3 regions of the Halomonas sp. IOP_6 genome follow, and region 1 is predicted to be linked to each of the others. Evidence: predicted binding sites of a transcription regulator. Region 1 holds the regulator's gene; each other region holds the start of a gene.

What was found. The regulator PhoB, encoded in region 1, activates phosphate uptake and scavenging genes when phosphate is short. The targets are predictions, from matches to a motif close to TGTCATANNNNTGTCANA.
Region 2: a site for PhoB is predicted at 3,190-3,207, ahead of K7H08_RS10710 (heavy metal response regulator transcription factor). Genes of this name have one in related genera too.
Region 3: a site for PhoB is predicted at 2,431-2,448, ahead of K7H08_RS06365 (DUF6482 family protein). Genes of this name have one in related genera too.

Annotation. Positions count from the first base shown of each region.
Region 1 covers NZ_JAIRBO010000004.1:137,307-142,122, forward strand. Annotated here, with positions in the region: gene K7H08_RS09015 (NAD(P)/FAD-dependent oxidoreductase) at 1-766, opposite strand, end outside; gene K7H08_RS09020 (chorismate--pyruvate lyase family protein) at 854-1,435, shown strand; gene ubiA (4-hydroxybenzoate octaprenyltransferase) at 1,470-2,360, shown strand; gene phoB (phosphate regulon transcriptional regulator PhoB) at 2,483-3,172, shown strand; gene phoR (phosphate regulon sensor histidine kinase PhoR) at 3,175-4,491, shown strand; gene K7H08_RS09040 (hypothetical protein) at 4,773-4,816, shown strand, end outside.
Region 2 covers NZ_JAIRBO010000005.1:29,501-34,316, forward strand. Annotated here, with positions in the region: gene K7H08_RS10700 (linear amide C-N hydrolase) at 1-862, opposite strand, end outside; gene K7H08_RS10705 (heavy metal sensor histidine kinase) at 1,047-2,420, opposite strand; gene K7H08_RS10710 (heavy metal response regulator transcription factor) at 2,420-3,091, opposite strand; gene K7H08_RS10715 (GlcG/HbpS family heme-binding protein) at 3,227-3,718, shown strand; gene uraH (hydroxyisourate hydrolase) at 3,766-4,176, shown strand; gene K7H08_RS10725 (hypothetical protein) at 4,279-4,455, shown strand; gene K7H08_RS10730 (sugar ABC transporter substrate-binding protein) at 4,779-4,816, shown strand, end outside.
Region 3 covers NZ_JAIRBO010000003.1:36,577-41,392, reverse strand. Annotated here, with positions in the region: gene rplI (50S ribosomal protein L9) at 1-391, shown strand, start outside; gene dnaB (replicative DNA helicase) at 611-1,999, shown strand; gene K7H08_RS06370 (hypothetical protein) at 2,066-2,359, shown strand; gene K7H08_RS06365 (DUF6482 family protein) at 2,500-2,802, shown strand; gene K7H08_RS06360 (thiol-disulfide oxidoreductase DCC family protein) at 2,835-3,233, opposite strand; gene K7H08_RS06355 (cryptochrome/photolyase family protein) at 3,230-4,810, opposite strand.

The sequences.
Region 1 (4,816 bases):
GCGGAACTAAGCCAGTGGCGAGTAACGCGATGTCGGCAGCATAAAGGTCGCCATTATCAAGACGAAGTGATAGCGCGTCATCTACGTTAAGTGCCAGTGTTGTCAGGTTATGTCCTAAGGAAAGTTGGATGCCTGCCTCTTGGAAAGCATCAGCCAGTGCCTGGCCGAGCGGTTCGGGGAGCAGACGTTGCAGCGGTGTACTTTCTGGCGCAATGAGAGTGACTTGGTGGCCGCCAGCATGGAGATCATTGGCGAACTCGCAGCCCACCAGCCCAGCACCGACAACTGCGACACGTTTAGTAGGCGTTGCTCCTAATGCGGCATAAAAGCGGCGATACTCGTCTAAGTCGTTAATGGTGAAGCATCGTTTGGCGACACTTTCGGGCACGCTGAACGGCCTATGGGGAGCCGCTCCAGTGGCTAACACCAGATCGTCGTAGTGGAGCTGTTGGCCATTACTGAGTTCTACGCGTTGGTTATCCACATGCAGATGTGCGACCTGGGTGTGGGTAATTAACTCAGCGTCCAGTTCTTCTGCGACGCTGCTGGCGTCACGTTGGGCGAGTTGGTCTGGCGTTAAGCGTTTCGCAAAGCCTGTAGAAAGCAGCGGTTTACTGTAATCATCGCCACTATCGGCACTAATAAGGGTAATGGCACGTGTATCACCCTGTCGGCGTAGGGCGCGCGCAAGGCCAATCCCCGCCATACCGGTGCCAATAATAATCAGTGTCGAATGGGAATATAGCGATATCTCGTGTGAGGGCATGCAGTCACCAAAAGTCGGCAGAACAAAAGCCTGTGAGGTCACCATGTTACACTAGCTTTCTGTGTATTGACCGCCTTGGAGACTTTGGTGATCGCCCCTACTGTTCGGCAAGCTTCCCTATTTCCTCATCGACTATTTCCTCACTGGCTCCCTGTTGCTGCGGCTCGCCCTGCAATGAGCGCTTCGTGGTGGCAGTGGGTGGCATCGACGGACTCCTTAACGACGCGGTTAACCATCGCAGGCGGCACAAACGCGTTTCGGGTGCAATTGTTACGTCAAACGATTGGCTTACCTCTGCGGGACGAAGCGCTAGCGCTGGGAATTGAACCGCGCCGCTATGCATGGCTGAGGGAAGTAGCGTTGTGTGTAGGTGATAAGCCCTGGGTAGTAGCACGCTCGGTAGCGCCACTTAGTCAATTACAAGGTAAGGGGTTAGAAGGGCTTGGCGAGCGTTCACTAGGCAGCTGGCTGTTTCAACAACCTGACTTGGTGCGCGGGCCACTCTACGCCACTCGCCATCAGCCACGCTTTGTCGCGGAACACTCTGCGTCGCTTTTAGATAGCGTATGGGGTCGGCGCTCAGTGTTTCAGCACAGTGGGCTGTCGCTGTTAGTGCAGGAATACTTTTTATCAACCATGGCAGATGATCTTGCCCTGTCTTCGCGCTAGGCTATCGCCAGCGTTTTCTTTTTGAGAGGTAAGCATGGACCGTTCTCTGTTGAGGCCAACGGGGTGGGCTCGAGTGGCTGATTTTTTACATTTAATGCGGTTGGATCGCCCGATTGGTACTTGGCTATTGATGTGGCCCACCTTGTGGGCTTTGTGGATAGCGGCAGAGGGCGTGCCTGGACGGAATGTTCTGCTGATCTTTATTGCTGGCGTTTATGTTATGCGCGCTGCGGGCTGCGTGGTTAATGATTATGCTGATCGTCATTTCGATGGCCATGTAAAGCGCACTAAACATCGTCCTCTAGCCACTGGTCGTATCAGTGAAGCCGAGGCGCAGTTGCTGTTTATAGCGCTGGTAGCCACTGCTTTCATTTTAGTGCTATTGACCAATTGGTTTACGGTGCTGTTGTCGATAGGTGGTGTTGTATTAGCGTTCATTTATCCGTTTATGAAGCGCTACACCCATTTACCTCAGGTGGTGCTGGGGGCTGCATTCTCTTGGGCGATCCCCATGGCATTCGGTGCGGTATTGGGTCATGTACCGTTTGAAGCATGGCTATTGTTTAGTGCTAATGTGCTGTGGACCGTTGCCTACGATACTCAATACGCCATGGTTGACCGCGACGATGACCTAAAAATTGGTATCAAATCTACCGCGGTGCTGTTTGGTAGCGCTGATCGTCTGATAATTGGTGTGCTGCAAGTGGCGGCACTTGGACTACTTGCCTGGGTAGGATGGCGTGTTGGTTTAGGTGGCTTTTTCTGGCTTGGGCTAGCCGCTATGGCTGCCACGTTTGTCCACCAACAACGATTAATTGCTGGCCGTGAGCGCGACCGCTGCTTCCAGGCATTTCTTAATAATCATTGGTCAGGCTTGTTAATTTTTGCAGGTATTGCACTAAGTTGGTGGCCAATAACTGGCTAAATATCCTCTATGTCATAGAATTGTCATCAAGTCATGGTGTTATCGTCACTGACATGTCTTTGAACTGTTTTTTTGAACTATTTTTTTAAATTAGTTTTCATTGAACACCGTGAGGCCCTGGAATGACCGCCAAGACCGTTTTGATTGTCGATGATGAGGCGCCTATTCGCGAGATGATCGCAGTGGCGCTGGAAATGGCTGACTATCGCGTGCTTGAAGCGGATAACGCCCAGGATGCCCACGCGATGATGGTTGACCACCAGCCAGATCTGCTTTTGCTGGATTGGATGATGCCGGGCACCAGTGGTATTGAGCTTGCAAGGCGCTTAAAGCGTGAAGAAGCCACTGCCGAAGTGCCTATCATTATGCTGACCGCTAAAGGCGAAGAAGATAACAAGATTCAAGGACTTGAGGCCGGGGCGGATGACTATATCACCAAGCCTTTCTCTCCCCGCGAACTGGTGGCTCGCTTAAAAGCAGTATTGCGACGTACTACCCCCCGTGGTGTCGAAGATCCTATTGAAATTAATGGCTTGCTATTAGACCCAGTGAGCCATCGTGTGAGTGCTTACGGTAAGGCGTTAGAAATGGGGCCGACGGAGTACCGCCTGCTGCAGTTTTTCATGACGCACCAAGAGCGCGCCTATACACGTAGCCAACTGCTCGATCAAGTGTGGGGTGGTAACGTATACGTTGAAGAGCGGACGGTAGATGTTCACATCCGACGTCTACGTAAGGCCTTAGGGGAAGCTCACCAGAGTCTCATTCAAACGGTGAGAGGCACTGGGTACCGTTTTTCCGCGCGGGTGTAACGGTGCGCCTGTGGAGCCGAGAACTATGGCGGATTGCATGGTTAGCTGCCCTGGGGGCTTGTCTCGGATGGTTGCTAGGTATGCCAGGGCTTGGGGTTGCTGCAGGCCTTGCCGTTTGCTTGGTTTATCAACTGCGCCAACTGCGTGCACTCTTTAAGTGGTTAACGCTCCACCCTCATGATGAACCCCCTGCTGCAAGCGGTATGTGGGGCGAACTTTTTGATCGCTTGTATCGCTACCAAAAGAGCCAACGGATTACCCAGAATCGCTTACGTGCCACCCTTGCACGTATCCAGGAATCATCCGAAGCGATGCGTGACAGTGTCGTTATGCTAGATCGACATGGTGACTTAGAATGGTGGAACAGTGCTGCGACCGAAATGCTGGGCTTACAAACGGCCCACGACCGTGGCCAGCATATTACCAACCTGCTTCGTGATCCTCGATTTATCAGCTACTTTAATGCGCGTAAATACGGTGAGCCGCTGACCTTAACGTCGCCCATCGATGAACGGCGTATCCTGCAATATCAAATTACACTCTATGGTGATGATGAACGCTTGGTAATGGCGCGAGACATTACCCGTTTGCATCGCCTAGAGCAGATGCGTCGTGATTTTGTCGCCAATGTTTCCCATGAGCTGCGCACGCCGCTAACAGTACTGACGGGTTATTTAGAAACTTACGGCGACTTGAAAGAGCAACTTCCACCACGTTTGGGCCGAGGTATTGCTCAAATGGAAGAGCAGACGAAGCGTATGCAAAACTTAGTAAATGATCTGCTACTGCTCTCTCGGTTAGAAATTGACCAAGGTGGCGAGGATCATCATGCGCTGGTGTTAGGGCCGATGCTCGACAGTATTCGCCGCGATGCGCTAGCGCTCTCTAATCAACAGCACAATGTCCAAGTCGTGCTTGAAAGTGATGCGCGGCTCATTGGCAGCGAGCAAGAACTGCATAGTGCGATTTCAAACCTAGTGTTTAACGCTGTGCGGTATACGCCAGAGGGTAGTCAGATAACACTTCGCTGGAAAACCATGCCGAATGGCAGTGCTTGTATTGAAGTCGACGACGACGGCGAAGGAATAGATCCTGTCCACATTCCGCGTTTAACCGAGCGTTTTTATCGTGTTGATAAAGGTCGCAGTACGGCTACCGGTGGAACGGGCCTTGGTCTAGCGATTGTGAAACATGTGCTGCTGAGACATGATGCACTGCTACAAATTGAATCCCACCCTGGCGAAGGGGCTCTCTTTCGCTGTGTTTTTCCGCCATCACGCGTTGTCGAAGACGAGTCCATACCGCGCAATGCTGTCTAGATGTTGTATAAGTGTGTCACGGTGTCATGTAAGTATGGTCAAATAATGCTCATGTGCCATTTGTAGCCACTTTTCCTGCCTAAGTTGAAAGATTCTAAACGTCTTATTTATTTCTTAAAATATATAAATTAATGTTTATTAACGTTTTTTTATTATTTTTTGCTTTTTGGCATGGCATCTGCAGTGTCTTAAATAAGAGAGAAAACCACAGGAACTGGTAAGCCGAAAGGCAGTCTTTCTTACCATTTAGCAGTATTGAACAGCGATCGAGGAGATGGAATATGATGTCCAAGGAATTACTCAAGAAAGCTGGTATTTTAAGTGT
Region 2 (4,816 bases), on a different contig from region 1:
CGTGCGCCAGCGTGGTGATTGCATTATCAGCATCTTCCGCTTTTTCGGCAAACTGAGAATAGTAAACGGCGCGTACAAAGCGGCCAACCGATGTGTTTGAGGCGGGGAGCCCAGCAGTGGCGATGCCTGAATCAGGTTGGGCGAGTGTTACCCCATTAAGCTCCAATTTTGATTGATCAATGTTGCTTAAAAATGTGTAGTTGTTCAGGTTAGTCATATGCCAGGAAAATTCTGGCCCATTCGTCATAACACCTAGCGGGTTATCAATAATATTTTGTTCGCCGTTAGCAAACTCGATCACAATTGAATTACCCGTAGCGTCATGCAGGGTGTAATGGAACGGTGTTTTTAGTAACCCATGGGGTAGTAATGAAGTGACTAATACAGGTTGTTCTTCTAATGCCTGTTTGACTTCGTCGACTGTATCAAACTGAGAAAGCGTCCAGGCGCCTAAGTCGATAGCGGCTAGCACTGCTTGTGTGTTGTCGACCATATCTACGGGACCTTCGGTACTCGCGAATGCCAGCACGCTGAATGTTAGGCCTTTGTCATTAAGCCCTTCCGCTACTTTTACGTCTCCTGAGACTGGGTCAGGTACGCTAATCGCTACAAATGCGTTTTGACCAGTAAAGTCTAGTGCATGATGTTTGTCAGCTTGCGAACCAAAGGTAGTGCCTTCAGGAAAGTAAGATACCTTGTAAGGTAACTCCATGGGCAATTCCATGGTGCGGCCCGCATAATAGTGATCATTTGCGTCGCTATAGAGAAGGGAAGTGCAAGCGGATACGGTGGGTGCTATGGCGATACTGGCAACGGCGATACATAGCGGCGCTAAACGAGGTTTAGAAAGGCGTAGCATCATATATTTCCTCACAAAATCATTAAGAATTAACATACGTTACAGTAAACTATAGCGTAATTTATTAAAAATTAACTTAAGAAAACGTTAGTTTTTGTGAGGCTGATAGTTGTTATTTGTTTTTTAGATAATGCTAGGTGATAACAAAAAATAAGTTAGTGTGTTAAGTAAGAGAGTCGTAACCGTATCAGTGCGTGTCGTTAATGCTGAGTAAGAGCGTAAAGGTAGTGCCTTTTTCGGCATCGCTTTCGACCCGCACGTCACCTTTATGCCACTGAGCAATTGAGCGAACAATGGCTAGGCCTAAGCCGCCTGAGCCTGCCACTCCGCTTCGCGCTGGATCGCAGCGATAGAACCGTTCAAACACTCTTGGCAGATCGTCTGGTGAGATGACAGGCCCATGATTATGAATGTGTAACTCAATTTGGTTTTCAACGTTTTTGGTATAAATGCGGATAGGTGTTCCTGAACGTCCATGGCGTAGGGCATTAGCGATTAGATTGGCTAATGCCGTGCGCAATAGATCGCAGTTGGCAAGTACGCTACCACTAGTGTGATTTATCAATGTGCGGTTGTCGTCTTCCGCCATGCCCTCGAAGTAATCACATAGCTGGGTGACTAGCTCCCTGATATCGACGCGCTCCTTGGGAATATCACTTGATGGGCTTTCAGTACGGGCTAGGAATAGCAGGCTGTCGATCATTCTTGATAGGCGCTCATACTCTTCGATATTCGATTCAAGTACCTGGCGATATTCCAAATTACTTCTTTCCCGGCGCAACGTATGTTGTGTTTGCCCTAATAAATTGGTTAAGGGGGTGCGCAACTCATGAGCCATGTCGGCTGAGTGGCGAGAGAGTTGGGAGAATCCTTCCTCTAATCGACCCAGCATACGGTTCAGGCCTTGGCTAAGACGGTTGATCTCTTCCGTTTCCCCAGCCACGTTCAAGCGTCGATCCAATTGGCGAATGTCAATGCGGTTGGTCTGCTCAGCCAGGCGGCGCAGCGGTTGAAGCCCCTGTCGGCTGACGCCCCAGCCAAGCAAAAAAGCCAGTAATGCTCCAGTCACTAATGCCACCCATAGTTTGAGCCGATAGGCAGCGAGCATCTGATTTCGCTCATTTAGCAGCTTGCCTGCGACCAGAGTTAATGGCTGGCCATCTTGCTCAAGAGTGTGCCACGCCAGTCTCGCCTGGATCGATTCAGGCATATCACTAAAGCGAACGGATGGCGTCATTGGCAGTTCTGGCACGGGCACATTGCTGGGATTAACCTCAATGAGAACTTTTCCTTCACTATCAAGTACCCACAGCAGGCTGTCGCGATTGCCTAGCATGTTGGCATAGAGCTGAGGGCGCTGGTGAAGCATCGCGATGCTTTCGCTATCGTCAAGCAGCGCCTCCATACGTTCCAGGCGTCCATGCAGCATTTGGTCATCACGCCATGCTATTTCACGGGTTAACGAATGGTAGAGATAGGTGCCGATACTTCCCAGCAGTAGTGTGCTGACAAGGGCAAAAAGTAACGATAGGCGCGTTGCTAGAGAGTTTAATGCTGGCATTAGGAACGATCCTCAAGCACATAGCCCATGCCACGCTCGGTGTGGATTAGTTTAGTGGGAAAGGGGTCGTCGACTTTAGCGCGAAGTCGCCGTACAGCTACTTCAACGACGTTGGTGTCGCTGTCAAAGTTCATCTGCCAAACCCGAGAAGCAATATAGGTACGTGATAGCACTTCGCCTTCCCGGTCGAGAAACAGCTCTAAAAGCGCAAATTCTTTGTTGGTGAGTGCAAGTCGTTCGCCTTGGCGGGTGACTCGGCGGCGCAAAACATCCATTGCTAAATCGGCTACGCGAAAATGCTCTCTCTCGCGAGGCGGGCTGCGGCGTAACAGCGTACGTACTCGGGCTAATAGTTCGACAAACGAGAAGGGCTTTACTAAGTAATCGTCTGCGCCCAGTTCCAGCCCCTTGACGCGATACTCTACGGCATCGCGCGCGGTCAGAAAAAGCACCGGTACTTGGCTTCGCTGGCGGACCATTTGTAGTAACTGCCAGCCGTCAAGGCCGGGCAGCATGACATCAAGAATGATCAAGTCGAATTCGTACTCTTCAATGTAGTGCTGTGCATCATATCCATCGCGAACTACCTCAACAGCATAGCCCGATTCACCAAGCCCTCTGCTCAGGTAATCAGCGGTTTTTTGCTCGTCTTCTACTATCAGGATACGCATACAGTCACCCCGCGAAATCGACACAGAGTAGCCGGATCGGACGCTTTTTCACATTACAAATCTGTAATGCTGCCGTCAGGTGTTTGACGAGGTCGAGCTGTCAGGATGATGCCATCACTTGATAAGGAGACTTTCATGACATCACGACGTGCTCGCCTGCCTCTGCTTGGCGCTGTCTTGTTGGCCGGTAGCGTACTTGCCGATACCGGGCCGCTCCAGCAGCAGACACTGTCGCTAGATCTGGCTAATCGCTTAGTGAATGCCACCTTGGAAGCGTGTCATGCCGATGGCCGCACTGCGGTGGTCGCTGCAGTAGATCGTGGTGGCAATCTGGTTGCTTTGCAACGCGATGACAACATCGGCCCCCACAACACGTTGGCCGCCCAACGCAAAGCATTTACATCATTGTCGACGGGCAGTACTAGTCGCGCGTTATCTGAACATGCTCGCCAAGACCCTGAGTCGGCAAACCTAAACACGTTGGATGAATTGCTGCTGTTGGGGGGAGGTGTGCCGCTCCGAATCGAAGGTGAACTGATTGGTGCCCTTGGTGTTGCTGGGGCGGGTGGTTCTGCTATTGACGAAGGCTGTGCCCTAACGGCTATCGACAGCGTGATACCCCAGTAAATCCCACAAACACCGCTTTACTCCTATCACACTAAAAGGATGTTGTTATGAAACTATTGTCTGCTTTTTTTGCTGGTATTGCTCTTAGCAGTGTTGCTGCCACAGCACTGGCGGCTGATAACCCGCTGAGTGTTCATGTCCTCAATATTCAGAACGGCCAGCCATCTCCTGGCGTTGATGTGGAACTTGAGCGTCATACCGATACGGGCTGGGAATTGATGGCAACGGCAACTACCGACGATGCAGGCCGTGTATCAGCCCTTTACCCCACTGATGAAGCGTTCTTGCCAGGCACTTACCGTGTCACGTTTGAAACCGGTGAATGGTTTGAAGCGCATGACACCGCTACGTTTTTCCCCAATGTGCCAGTACCTTTCGTAGTGGAAGAGGCCGATCAGCACTACCACATACCGCTACTGCTTAGCCCCTACGGCTACTCAACGTACCGTGGGAATTAAGGTCACTGAGCAATCATTGATGAGTTGTTCTAGTTATTAACCGCTCTATTTATTAATAACTCAATTTATTAGTTAACCAATTAAAACGAGTGAGAATGAATAATGAAAGTAATTAATATCGTCGCTGCCATCGCTCTTGCACTGGTTTCTGGTGTTGCATTAGCGGAGCGCGGTTCGGGTGAAGATAATCAAATCGCTTACCCAGAATCAACGTCCCAGCAGCACAGCGGTGCTATTGGGCACAATGCCTTGGCTGATCTGCCTGACCGAAATCGTTAAGCCGCTATGGCGTGGTTTTATTAAACGTTTAGAGTAGGTGTATGCCCAGCGGCCTCTGTGATAGAGGCCGTTGTCGTTCTGTTCAGTAATCTTTCTCCTTTCCTTCCTTTCCTTCCTTTTCTTCCTTTTCTTTCTGCTAAGACCTTGCTGATGAATGACCTGCATATCGTCGTGTTCAAGTAACAAAACAAAATAACCAGTTTGGTCATTTCTATACTTCGGTCACGTTGTGCTGGAACAAAGCTCAGCAGTAAGCTCCAAACCCAGGCTTGCATAGCCTGCAGGCTAAAAAACAATTACTAAAAAACGTCAGGAGTAACGCAATGTTCAAGAAAACCGCTATTGCCGTGTCGGTCATTAT
Region 3 (4,816 bases), on a different contig from region 1:
CACTGTAAAGCCCGGTTATGGTCGTAACTATTTGGTTCCTTACGGCCTAGCCGTGCCGGCAACCAAAGATAACGTTGAAGCATTCAAAGCCCAGCGTGCTGAGCTTGAAGCCCAAGCCGCTGAGCGTAAAGCAGAAGCTGAAGCGCGTGCTGAGCAGCTTAACGACATCGAATTGTCGTTGGTTTCTAAAGCAGGCGATGAAGGCAAACTGTTCGGTTCTATCGGTCCTCGTGACTTGGCCGACGCTATTTCCTCTGCTGGCATCGAAGTTGCCAAGAGCGAAGTACGTATGCCGCAAGGTCCGATTCGCCAAACTGGCGAATACGACATCGCTCTACACCTGCATGCAGAAGTAGATGCTGTTGTTCGCGTGGTTGTTGTCGCAGAGTAAACGCTCTCGCCAACGCTGACGCCTCAAAGGGCGCGGGTCTTCCCGCGCCCTTTGTCTTTTTAATCTAAACCGTTCTAAGCGCGGTCAAAAACGTTTGAGGTGTGGGTCGAATTTTTTTGAACGTCGCTTGGCGTAGATAGGTCGCTTATGGTGGGTTTGAGATTGTCCCGCTAAGATAGTCATCGTTATTGGCTACGCTTTATGATTAAGGAGCTCACTATGCAGGACCAGCCTTCTGCTGATCAGGAAACGGCAGCGATAAAGCTGCCGCCGCACTCTCTTGAGGCGGAGCAGTCGGTGCTAGGTGGGCTAATGTTGGATAACCAAGCCTGGGACAATGTTTCGGAACGGTTGGTGGCGGATGATTTTTACCGCTATGAGCATCGCTTGGTATTCAATGTGATGATTCATTTGGCCGAATCCGGGCAGCCGCTTGACGTTATAACGCTGTCAGAGGCATTAGAAGCGCGTGATCAGTTGGATACGGTGGGTGGTTTGGCATTCTTAGCTGAGCTGGCCCGCAACACGCCTTCTGCCAGTAATATTCGTGCTTATGCGGATATCGTTCGCGAGCGGGCAACGCTGCGCAAATTAATCCGTGCGGCCAATCAAATTGCTGACGGGGCGTTTTCCCCGCAGGGCCGTCCTGCTGATGAGCTGCTTAACGAAGCTGAGCGACTAGTCTTTCAGATTGCCGAAGAGCGGCCGAAAACGGGCGGTCCTATCGGCATGAGTGAACTGCTAACCAAAGCCGTTGATCGCATTGATGAGCTGTTCAACCTAAAGGGTGAAATGACAGGGCTCTCCTCGGGGTTTCGTGACCTCGATGAAATGACTTCAGGCTTACAGCCCTCAGATTTGGTGATTATCGCGGGCCGCCCGTCAATGGGTAAAACCACTTTTGCCATGAATTTGGTGGAGCATGCGGTTATTGCTAGCGATAAGCCGGTGATGGTGTTCTCCATGGAGATGCCCGCGGAATCTCTGATGCTGCGTATGCTCTCTTCGTTGGGTCGGATTGATCAAACCCGTGTGCGTTCGGGGCAGTTGGAAGATGAAGATTGGCCGCGGCTGACATCAGCGGTCAACCTGCTCAAAGACAAGCAGTTATTTATTGATGATACTGCGGCGCTTTCGCCTAATGAAATGCGCTCACGCCTGCGCAGAGTGGTGCGTGAGCACGGCAATATGGCGCTCATCATGATTGACTATCTGCAGCTAATGCAGATTCCTGGCTTCTCTGAAAACCGTACCGGTGAGATATCGGAGATTTCCCGCTCGCTAAAAGGGCTGGCAAAAGAGTTTCAATGCCCTGTTGTAGCACTTTCACAGCTTAACCGTTCGTTGGAGCAGCGCCCCAACAAGCGTCCTGTCATGTCGGATCTGCGTGAATCCGGCGCGATTGAGCAGGATGCCGACGTCATTGCGTTTGTTTACCGAGATGAGGTGTATAACCCTGACAATCCTGACAACCAAGGGATTGCCGAGCTGATTATTGGTAAACAGCGTAACGGGCCTATCGGTACGGTACATATGGCCTTTATTGGTAAATACACACGCTTCGAAGACCTTGCGCCCGATAGCTATGGCGAAGCGTTCGGTGATTAACTTGAGCGTTAGGGGGGAGAACGTATAATGCTCCTCCCCGACCAAGCAGATAGACAGGAGTAGCAAATGGCAGGTGGTTTTAGACGTGGTAACCGTAAGCGTCTTCCTAAGCTGGAAGGCCGTGGGGAACTGCAGTCACTAGAGCGAGAAGGGCCATTTAAAGAGTGGTTGGGAATGCCTGACCTCTACCGTTACTTCCTGGTAGTGGAAGGGGAAAAATATAGCTACCAAACTGAAGATTCAGAACTACCGGTAACGGTAGGCGATAAAGTAGTTTTCCGTTACAAGGAAACTAAAGGCGGTAACTGGATAGATCGCAATTCGTTAGGTAAAGCAATCGACCCCTCTGAGTATCAATAATTCGACGAATAAGTTGACGTTTTGGTCAGGAACTCTTTTGTGATGTTGCCGTCATAGGCAGTTAGTGCCAAGGTAATAAAATTGTCATGGGGTATCGTCATGCTGTGCCCCATGATGATGAACAATCACAGGAGGGAGCCATGGAACTTAAAGAACTGAAGCAATTTGTTGCGGGTCACGATAATTTTGAAATACGCGTTATCACGCATTCGGGCAGCCGCTTTTATCAACTAGAGCTTGAAGATGTAGAGGGCGAGCGGCATATGTTGACCCAGCGCGGTAAGCCAATGCTGTTTCGCTCGCTAGATGATGTTTATCTTGAGCTAAAGCGTGCTGGGATTCACCGTGCTTACTTAGTGCAGCATGTACCCCAGGATGAAGTGATTGGACGCGATGCTCATTACAGTTCGCCGTTAACATCACGTATGCCGCTAGTGTTTTAACACTACAAGCATTGCAACATCCTATGGCGTCCTCACTTGTTTGCGTGACGCTTCTCCCACCATCGCCCTAGCCGTACACGGCGACGGGCAAAAAAACGATAGCCTGCATCCATTACTCCTCGCAGGCCTGGTAAGCAAGAAAGCCATACTAGCCACCGGTAGCCCAGTACCGCATAGAGGGCCCGGCTGGCATCCATCCCGATATACCAATTTCCTTGGCTATCTTTAACATGCAGCAGCCCCATCATGTCGTCAAATCTGCGTCCTACATCGGCTGCATTGAAATCACTGCTCTGAATATCCACTAGCGTGACACGTTCTTGATGGCGATGCTTTGCAAGCCAGGCGACTTCCACGCGGCAAAAAGGGCAGTGACCATCGTGATATAGCGTGACAGGTGACGTTGCGTGAAGCGTAGAGAAACGGCTCATTGAGTGCCCTTTGATAGATAGCCTTGTGTGTGGGAGGTCTGGCCGTAGCCTGGACTGGTGGGTAGTGAAGCAAGAAACTGTTCAGCCTGCTGACGCATCGCGTCACGCTTTTCGTCTTTCATGCGAGAGAGTGAGCCATAGATCAACTTCATGCGCGGATTGCGGTTCAGCTGTTCAGCGTTGGTTTCCAGAAAGTGCCAGTAAAGGCTGTTAAACGGACACGCCTTTGGACCTGTTACCTGTTTTGGAGAGTAGCGGCAGTGCTGGCAGTGGTCAGACATTTTGTCGATATATTTACCTGAAGCGCAGTAAGGTTTGGAGCCCATTAAGCCGCCGTCAGCGTGCAGTACCATGCCTAAGGTGTTGGGCAGCTCTACCCATTCGCAGGCATCGGCATACACCGCTAGATACCAGTCACAGAGTGCTTCAGGCTTAACACCGCACAGTAGGGCAAAGTTGCCGGTTACCATCAAACGCTGAATATGGTGGGCGTAGCTGTTATCGATGGTCATTTGAATGGCGCGCTGTAAACAGCGCATATCGGTATTGCCATCCCAGTAAAATGCTGGTAATTCTCGCTCAAAGCCAAGTCGATTCTCTCGCTTGTAAGTCGGCATTTGTGTCCAATAAAGCCCTCGAACATACTCTCGCCAACCCAGTATTTGACGAATGAATCCTTCGACTGCATTGATAGGCGCATGACCTGTTAGGTAGCGCTGCTCAGCGGCTTCACAGACTTCATGAGGTGTAAGCAGGCCGATATTGAGCGCCGCCGATAGTCTGGAGTGAAAAAGGAACGGTTCTTTATCGCTAATCGCATCTTGGTAGCGCCCAAAGTCGGCCAACCCATGGTCAAGGAAGTGGTTTAAATCCACCAGCGCCTGTCGGCGGGTGACGGGGAGGTTGAAGTTATCCAGGGATCCCATGTGTTCGCTAAAATGCTGCTTGGCATCATTGAGCGCTTCCTGGGTCAGTGCATCTTGGCGATGGGTGGGAGGCGATGGAAAGCTGAGCATTGCTTGAATCGGCTCACGGTTGTCGTGATCAAAGTTCCATTTTCCTCCAGCAGGTGTATCGCCCTCCATCAGTAGCCCAGTTCGTTTGCGCTGCTCCCGATAGAAATACTCCAGACGCAGCTGTTTACGTCCTTTAGCCCAGTTGGCAAAGTCATCAGGCGAGCTGAAAAAGCGATCATCTTCGATCACTTTCCAGGGTAGGGCGGCTGCTTGGCGCTGTTGCATGGCATCCCAAAGTCGCCATTCACCAGGTCTTGCTACACGCACTTCATGGCAACCGTACTGAGTGGCAATACGTTCAGCTTCCGTGATGAGTGACTGGGTATTGTCAGCATCATCAATGCGGCTGTAGTGAACGTTGTAGCCTTTATCGCGCAGCGCTTGAGCAAAGTGCCGCATGACGGCCATAAACAAGCCGACTTTATGTATATGGTGAGGCACATAGCGCGCTTCTTCGGCGACCTCGCAAAGAGCGATGACTGCGTCAGTTGGCGCATTGCGCAGGGTTGCCAATGAAAGCGAAAGCTGATCACCAAGGACTAACAGTAAAGGCTTCGACATGAGTTG